Regions from separate parts of the Streptomyces sp. NPDC017520 genome, predicted to be linked through region 1. Evidence: riboswitches for the same ligand, from Rfam matches in the RefSeq annotation. Region 1 holds a riboswitch; the other holds the start of a gene.
The links. A riboswitch is a leader RNA that binds a small molecule or an ion and turns the genes downstream of it on or off. The one in region 1 is predicted to bind glycine.
Positions count from the first base shown of each region.

Region 2: another riboswitch for glycine. It lies ahead of gcvT (glycine cleavage system aminomethyltransferase GcvT); the one in region 1 lies ahead of gcvP (aminomethyl-transferring glycine dehydrogenase).

Region 1 covers NZ_JBIRKB010000014.1:172,950-177,357, forward strand. The annotation lists gene gcvP (aminomethyl-transferring glycine dehydrogenase) at 1-2,381, opposite strand, end outside; glycine riboswitch at 2,575-2,672, opposite strand; gene ACH4KB_RS28975 (PRC-barrel domain-containing protein) at 2,805-3,176, shown strand; gene ACH4KB_RS28980 (DNA polymerase IV) at 3,098-4,408, opposite strand, start outside.
Region 2 covers NZ_JBIRKB010000001.1:622,742-627,149, reverse strand. The annotation lists gene ACH4KB_RS02790 (enhanced serine sensitivity protein SseB C-terminal domain-containing protein) at 1-323, opposite strand, end outside; gene ACH4KB_RS02785 (enhanced serine sensitivity protein SseB) at 597-1,367, opposite strand; gene ACH4KB_RS02780 (AAA family ATPase) at 1,438-2,130, opposite strand; glycine riboswitch at 2,306-2,403, shown strand; gene gcvT (glycine cleavage system aminomethyltransferase GcvT) at 2,578-3,702, shown strand; gene gcvH (glycine cleavage system protein GcvH) at 3,911-4,288, shown strand; gene glyA (serine hydroxymethyltransferase) at 4,308-4,408, shown strand, end outside.

The DNA.
Region 1 (4,408 bases):
GCGATGTAGTTCGCGGCCAGCACGGCGACCTGCGTGGCCCGCTTGAGCCCCTCGCCGCCCATCAGACGGACGTACGCCCACGAGATCGGCAGAATGCCCGCCGAACCCCACGGGGCGGCCGAGATCGGGCCCACACCGGTCTCCGGGCCCGCGGCGGGCTGGAGGGGGTGGTTGGGGAGGTACGGGGCGAGGTGCGCGCGGACACCGACCGGGCCGACGCCGGGGCCGCCGCCACCGTGCGGGATGCAGAAGGTCTTGTGCAGGTTGAGGTGCGAGACGTCGCCGCCGAACTTGCCGGGCTTGGCGAGCCCGACCAGCGCGTTGAGGTTGGCACCGTCGACGTAGACCTGGCCGCCCGCGTCGTGCACCTCGCCGCAGATCTCGGCGACGTGCTCCTCGAACACACCGTGCGTGGACGGGTAGGTGATCATGAGCACGGCCAGCTCGTCGCGGTGCTGCTCGATCTTGGCACGCAGGTCCGCGACGTCGACCTCGCCGTCGTCGGCGGTCTTCACCACGACGACCTTCATGCCCGCCATGACGGCGCTGGCGGCGTTGGTGCCGTGCGCGGAGGACGGGATGAGGCAGACGGTGCGCTGGTCGTCGCCGTTGGCCCGGTGGTACGCGCGGACGGCCAGCAGCCCCGCGAACTCGCCCTGGGAGCCGGCGTTGGGCTGGAGGGACACCGCGTCGTAGCCGGTGACCTCGGCGAGGCGCTCCTCCAGCTCACGGATGAGGGTGAGGAAGCCCTGCGCCTGGTCCGCCGGGGCGAAGGGGTGCAGCGCGCCGAACTCGGGCCAGGTGACCGACTCCATCTCGGCGGTCGCGTTCAGCTTCATGGTGCAGGAGCCGAGCGGGATCATGCCGCGGTCCAGCGCGTAGTCGCGGTCGGCGAGCTTGCGGAGGTAGCGCAGCATCGCGGTCTCGGAACGGTGCTGGTGGAAGACCGGGTGGGCCAGGATGTCGTCGGAGCGCAGCAGCCCCTCGGGCAGCACGTCGGCGACCGTCGCGTCCAGCGCCTCGATGTCGCCCTCGGCGCCGAAGGCGGCCCACACGGCGGAGATCTGCGCGCGGGTGGTGGTCTCGTCGCAGGCGATGGATACCTGGTCGGCGTCGACGAGGCGGAGGTTGACCCCGCGCTCGCGGGCGTCGGCGACGATACCGGCGGCCTTGCCGGGCACGCGCACGGTCAGGGTGTCGAAGAACGCGCCGTGCACGACGTCCACGCCGGCACTCCGCAGGCCGTCGGCCAGGATCGCAGCGAAGCGGTGGGTGCGCCGGGCGATCGTCCGCAGCCCGTCGGGACCGTGGTAGACCGCGTACATCCCGGCCATGACGGCAAGCAGGACCTGCGCCGTACAGATGTTGCTGGTGGCCTTCTCGCGGCGGATGTGCTGCTCGCGGGTCTGGAGGGCCAGGCGGTAGGCCTTGTCGCCGTCGGCGTCGACGGAGACGCCGACGAGCCGGCCGGGCAGGGAGCGGGCGAACTTCTCGCGGACCGCCATGAAGCCGGCGTGCGGACCGCCGAAGCCCATCGGGACGCCGAAGCGCTGGGTGGTGCCGACCGCGATGTCGGCGCCGAGCGCCCCGGGCGAGGTGAGCAGCGTGAGGGCCAGCAGGTCGGCGGCGACGGTGACGATCGCGCCGAGCTCGTGGGCCTGCTCGATAACGGGCTCGATGGCGCGCACGGCACCGGAAGCGCCCGGGTACTGGAGCAGGACGCCGAAGACGCCGCGCTCGGCGATCCCGGCGGGGATGCCGTCGCTCAGGTCGGCGACGACGACCTCGACACCGGTGGGCTCGGCGCGGGTCTCGATCACCGCGACGGTCTGCGGCAGGGTGTCGGCGTCGACCAGGAAGACACCCTTCTTGACCTTGCCGACGCGCCGGGCGAGGGCCATCGCCTCGGCGGCCGCGGTGCCCTCGTCGAGCAGCGAGGCGCCGGAGGTGGGCAGCCCGGTCAGCTCGGCGACCATCGTCTGGAAGTTGAGGAGGGCCTCCAGGCGGCCCTGGGAGATCTCCGGCTGGTACGGCGTGTAGGCCGTGTACCAGGCGGGGTTCTCCATGACGTTGCGCAGGATGACGGGCGGCGTGAAGGTGCCGTAGTAGCCGAGGCCGATCATCGGGGCCAGCACCTCGTTGCGGTCGGCCAGCGACCGCAGCTCGGCCAGGACCTCCGCCTCGGTGCGCGCCGAGGGAAGGTTCAGGGCCTCCGCGCTCTTGATCACGTCGGGCACCGCGGCGGCGGTGAGCTCGTCGAGGGAGCCGTAGCCGACCTGGGCGAGCATCTTCGCCTGGGCTCCGGCGTCGGGCCCTATGTGGCGCTGCTCGAACGGAATGCCCTGCTCCAGCTGGGAGAGCGGAGTGCGACGGGGGGTCATGGTGGAGGCCTCCTGGTCTGTCACGACCTGCGAGGGGCACCACGGCGCGGGTGCCCGAACGGCCTCCCCCTCTGTCATCTCAACCTGAGAGCTTCACCGACGCGCCCGGGGGCGTGCCGACTTTCACCGTCGGTGAGGGTCGAGTCCGCCCGGGCCTGCGCCCGCACGGAATCGCCCTGCTTTCCAGAGTGACCTCGTCCGTGCGGTACGGGGGCCTGAGAGATTCCGGGGAGGAGTTGCTCCTTCGGCGCCTCCGGATTCTGCACCGGAGGACTCTCCCGCACGGGGTCAGCAGCCACAGCCAGCCTACCAGCGGCCACCGCGCCGGAGTTCTCGAGTGGCCGACGCCACGGATCTGCACTTGTGTGGTGCTGGTGGAGCGACAGCGTCCACCCTGAGCAGTTGCGACCAGTGGGAGGCACCGTGCAGACCGATATCGATCCGCGCCGCCTGATCGGCCGCAAGGCATTCGATCGCAAGGGCGCCAAGATCGGAACGGTGGATGAGGTCTATCTCGACGACGCGACGGGGGTGCCCGAATGGGCGGCCGTCCGCACCGGCCTGTTCAGCAGGGACGCCTTCGTCCCCCTGGAGCCCAGCGAATTCGTCGAGGACGCGCTGCGCGTCCCCTTCGACCGCGCGTTGATCAAGGGCGCGCCGGACTTCGGCGTCGGCCGGCACCTCTCGCCCGAGCAGGAACTGCAGCTCTACCGCCATTACGGACTGGACTCCCCGCCCCCGGCGGAGTCGGCACCCGATCGGGACTTCGGCAGGCTGGCGGGCCAGGAGGAGTAGTCGGCCGCTTCACGGACGAGCGGCAGCGGGTCGGCGGGCCGCAGCAGCGGATCGTCGATGCGGAACGTCAGCACCCGGCCGGGTGCGCTCCACGGTTCCTCGAACCGGACGGTGACCCGGCCCACGCCGCTCCCCTGCACCCAGCCGTGCCCGTGCTCCTCGTGGTGCACGTCGTGCCCGGCGGGCCAGCGCCGGGCGGCGAGCAGCTCCGCACTGTCCTGCTCGGGCTCGGCCGCCACGTCCTCCTCGTCGCCCTCCGCCGGAGCCCGGTGCTCCTCCTGGGCCCGCTGAGCGAGCTCCCGGGCGTCGGCGGCCTGGGCGAACAGGTCCTCCTGGGTGTAGTCGGCCAGCCCCGTCACACCGACCCCCAGCAGCCGTACGCCCCCCGTGGTGTCGACGGACTCCAGCAGCCGCCCCGCCGCCTCACGGACCACCGTGGGGTCGTCGGTGGGGCCTCGGAGCGTCTCGGAGCGGGTCAGGGTGGAGAAGTCGTAGCGGCGCACCTTCAGCACCACCGTGCGGCCCGACCGGTCGGCGGCGCGCAGCCGCTCCACGCACCGGACGGCCAGCCGCTCCACCTCGGCCCGCACCCGCACGCGGTCGTGCAGGTCCACGTCGAAGGTGTCCTCCACCGATACGGACTTGGCGTCCCGCTCGGCGACCACCGGCCGGTCGTCGAGCCCCAGCGCCATCCGGTAGAGCCCGTGGCCGTGGGCCTTGCCGACCAGCCGTACGAGCTCCGCCTCGCCCGCCTCGGCCAGATCGTGGACGGTGGTCATCCCGGCACGTCTGAGGTGGTCGCCGGTGGCCGGGCCGACCCCCGGCAGGATGCGCACGGACATGGGGGCGAGCAGCTCCCGCTCGGTGCCGGGCTCGATGAGCAGCAGCCCGTCGGGCTTGGCCTCCTCGGAGGCGATCTTGGCGAGCATCTTGGAACCGGCCAGCCCGACGGATCCACTGAGGCCGGTCACCGCGCGGATGGCCGTCCGCAGCCCTTCACCCGTCGCACGGGCCGACGCCGCGTCGTCGGCCGTCCCGCCGGCCTCCAGGTCCACGAAGGCCTCGTCCAGGCTGAGCGGCTCCACCAGGGGCGACAGCCGCCCCAGGAGCTCCATCACCTGGTCGCTCACCGTCCGGTACAGCGAGAAGCGGGGCACCAGGTAGGCGGCGTTCGGTGCGAGCCGCCGGGCCTGTGCGGTGGGCATCGCCGAGTGCACGCCCAGGCGCCGGGC
Region 2 (4,408 bases), on a different contig from region 1:
CGCAGGTCGAGCCAGGGGATGCCGACGCCGCCGCCGGGGGCGTGCGGATTGAGCCAGATGCCCCAGCGGTCGGGGAACAGGGCGCGGGCGATGTCGCGTCCGGTGACCAGCTCGTGGGCCCGGTTCCACCCACTGGCGGAGAGCTCCTGGGCGGAGGTGACGCAGGGGGCGTAGCCCAGGCCGTCGATCTCCATGTTCCCGTACTGGGCGTCCGGTGAGCCGGCCGTGCCGTGCCAGAGCAGCATCCAGATCCGGCCCTCGGCGACCGCGGCGAGCAGCGCCTCGTAGGCGTCGTAACGCCCGGGGGTCACCTGGCGCAGCATGTGCTCGACCTTCCCGGCCGCCGCAGTGCCTGACGCACTCACCCTGGGTTCCGCCCCTCGTCGATCCGTCGCGTGTCGATCCGTCGCGTTCGCGCCACCGCTCCCGGGCGCACGGGAGCGACCCCGCCATCAAACCAGCTTATGCGCCACTTCTGACACCGACTTGACGCCACGGTCCGGCGGCGCCGTCCCCCGGCCGCCTACCGTGGTCGCCCGTGGGCGTCGTACCCGTGGGCGTCGTACCCATGGGTCAGTGGCCCTCGCGTCGGCAGATCAGTGGCCCTCGCGTCGGTAGAACGGGCGCACCTTCTCCCGCATCCAGTCGCCGACGAGGTCCTCCGCCACATCCAGCAGGACCAGGTTGACCGGCCAGGGCACCTGGACCCGGCCGAGCGCGCGGCCGATGGCGTCCATGGGCGCGCTCTGTCCCGCGCCGTCCCAGGTGGCGAACTCGACGCCGACGAAGAGGACCGGGTCGCCGCCCTCGATGCTGGCCAGCGCCCGGCGTGCGGTGCTCACCACTGCGGAGGCCTCGAACTCCTCGGAGACCGCGGTGAGGAAGTCGACCGGGTCGTGCTGCCAGTCCGGCTCGAACAGCCGGACCCGGCCGCCGGTGGCGGACCCGTCCAGGGCGGTGCGGCCGGCCCGGCAGAGCTCGGCGACGGCGGGCGGCGGAAGCGGTATGCCGACCGCCCCGCCCGGATTCACGGCGATGCCGACCTGCGGGGGCAGCCCCCGGGCGAAGTCGCGGGCGGGCGCGACGGTGAAGGACATGTGGCCGCCGACGCAGCTGAGGAACTGGGCCTCGGAGCTGAAGACGGGGACGAAGGCCGCGCCGTCGATCTCCATCATCGGCAGGTCGAGGTCCGCGCTGGCGGGGGTGCCGCCGTTCGGCAGCGGCACCCAGACGGAGCTGCGGCCGAGCACCTCGACGAGGCGGCCGCCCGCGTCGGGGACGCCGAGCGAGGCCGTCAGCACCTCTTCGAGCTCGTTGGCGGGCCACCCCTGCTGGGGGTGTGCCGGTGCGGGTGCCGGAATGTCCACTGCCTCTGTGCCCTCTCTCCACCGCCTCGGCCGCGCGCGGCGGCCTCTGCTCCGGCCAGCACCTTAACCGTCAGCGGGGGGTGGAGGTCTCGGCGGCCGTGAAGGAGATCCGGTCGAGCGCTCCCGCCGCCGTGCGGTCCAGCAGCACCGCGGAGGTGCAGCCGGCGGGCAGCAGCCCCTGCTCGGTGTCGCGGAGCAGCCGGGCGACCGCGTGCCGGTGACGGGCGAAGGCGTAGCCGGAGACGCCGCGCCCCCGCTCGCGCTGCCCCTGCCGCGCCACCTCGGGCGTCACGTCGAGCAGGATCAGATGGAGGGTGCGGCCCCGGTTCACGGCGTGCCGGGCGAGCCAGCGGCGCACCCAGGTCTGGGTGCCGCAGTCGTGCACGACGACGGATTCACCGGAGCGCAGGGCGTTCCAGAGGCCGAGGTAGTGCGCGGCGCGGACCAGGGGCCGGTAGAGGGCGTAGGGCAGTAAGCGGGGCAGGGCGGCGGCCCAGCTGTCGCGGGTGTTCTGGGAGTCGATGGCGCGGCCCTGCGCGGCCCGCCGGATGAGGGTCGACTTCCCGCTGCCCGGAAGGCCCGAGACCACGACGACGTCACCGGCGGTGAGATCGAGGCTGTACGGACCGCAGGCGGTGCGCCCGCGCAGGTCGCGTACCACCGGCGCGCCCTCCGTCAGCAGCTCCCGCGCGGGAGCGCCGGGCTGTGCGGGCATCGCGCCGTGCGCGACCCCCGCGGTCGGTGCCGACCGCTGCAACGTCATCGCCCATCCCCCTGCCGTCGTGTCCCCCACGCCTGCCCCTGAAGTGTAAAGAAAAGGCAATGGGGCACAAGCGGCACAGGGCCTGTCGTCGCCGTCTTCACCTGCGTGGGGGCCGGACCCCCCACTCTCCCCCCATGCGTGCGATGATGACCCCGCCAACTGCATACCGGCCGTTCGAATCCGCGCGGGAGAGTTCCGGCCACAGTGTGAGCCGGGCGCCGAAGGAGCAAGATCCTCCCTTGAATCTCTCAGGCCCCGTACCGCGTGGATGAGGCAGATCTGAAAAGCGAGCCGTTCCGCGGCTCCACCCAAGGTGCAAGCCGAGCCCCCTGATCCGGGGCGCCCTCCAAGGGCATACCCCGTCGGGGGCTATCGGCGAACCTCTCAGGTTCCGATGACAGATGGGGAGGATTCGTCCTGACGTCGTCATGCCCTGGAGCCGTATCCATGAGCACTGCCCCCCGTCTCACCGCCCTCGACGCGCTGCACCGCTCGCTCGGCGCCACCATGACCGACTTCGCGGGCTGGGACATGCCCCTGCGGTACGCCAGTGAGCGCGACGAGCACAACGCCGTACGCACCCGGGCCGGTCTCTTCGACCTGTCGCACATGGGCGAGATCACCGTCACCGGGCCCGGGGCCGCCGCCTTCCTGAGCTACGCGCTGGTGGGCAACATCGCCACCATCGGCAACGGCCGGGCCCGCTACACGATGATCGTCCAGGAGGACGGCGGGATCGTGGACGACCTGATCGTCTACCGCCTGGGCGAGACGGAGGCCCCCGAATACATGGTGGTCGCCAACGCGGGCAACGCGCAGGTCGTGCTCGACGCGCTGACCGCCCGGGTCGGGGGCTTCGACGCCGAGGTGCGCGACGACCGGGACGCGTACGCGCTGCTCGCGGTCCAGGGACCCGAGTCGCCCGCCATCATGAAGGCCGTCACCGACGCCGACCTGGACGGGCTGAAGTACTACGCGGGCCTGCCGGGCACGGTCGCCGGGGTCCCGGCGCTCATCGCCCGTACCGGCTACACCGGCGAGGACGGCTTCGAGCTGTTCGTCGCGCCCGACCACGCCGAGCAGCTGTGGCGGGCGCTGACCGAGGCCGGATCCCCGCACGGCCTGATCCCCTGCGGGCTCTCCTGCCGGGACACGCTGCGCCTGGAGGCGGGCATGCCGCTGTACGGGCACGAGCTGACGACCGCGCTCACCCCGTTCGACGCGGGCCTGGGCCGGGTCGTGAAGTTCGAGAAGGAGGGCGACTTCGTCGGGCGCGAGGCCCTGACCGCCGCCGCCGAGCGCGCCGAGACCGCCCCGCCGCGCAAGCTGGTCGGGCTGATCGCCGAGGGCCGCCGGGTCCCGCGCGCCGGTTTCCCGGTCGTCGCGGACGGCAAGGTGATCGGCGAGGTCACCTCCGGCGCCCCGTCCCCGACGCTGGGCAAGCCGATCGCCATGGCCTACGTGGACGCGGCCTTCGCCGCCCCGGGCACCCAGGGCGTGGGCGTGGACATCCGCGGCACACACGAGCCGTACGAGGTCGTCGCGCTGCCGTTCTACAAGCGCCAGAAGTGATATTCCGGAAGGACCGGCGGTAACCGGATCTTCCCGACCGCGCGCAGGCGTTCCGAAGCGACGCGCGCGGACGTCACAGAGCAGACGCACGGAGCAGACGCACGGAGCAGACGTCACGGAGCAGACGTCACAGAAGTGACGTACCTCCGTCTCACACCGTAAGACCACCGTTCATCAGCACTCCCCCGCGTACAGGAGAATTCAGGTCATGAGCAACCCCCAGCAGCTGCGGTACAGCAAGGAGCACGAGTGGCTGTCGGCCCTCGAGGACGGCGTGGCCACCATCGGCATCACGGAGTACGCGGCCAACGCGCTCGGTGACGTCGTCTACGCCCAGCTCCCGGAGGTCGGCGACACGGTGACCGCGGGCGAGACCTGCGGCGAACTGGAGTCGACCAAGTCCGTCAGCGATCTGTACTCGCCGGTGACCGGTGAGGTGACGGCGGCCAACCAGGACGTCGTGGACGACCCCTCGCTGGTGAACTCCGCTCCCTTCGAGGGCGGCTGGCTGTTCAAGGTGCGCGTCGCGGAGGAGCCGGCCGACCTGCTCTCCGCCGACGAGTACACCGCGTTCTCCGGCAACTGAGACCTTAAGGGACCCCCTGATGTCGCTTCTGAACTCCTCCCTCCACGAGCTGGACCCGGACGTCGCCGCCGCTGTCGACGCCGAGCTCCACCGTCAGCAGTCCACCCTCGAAATGATCGC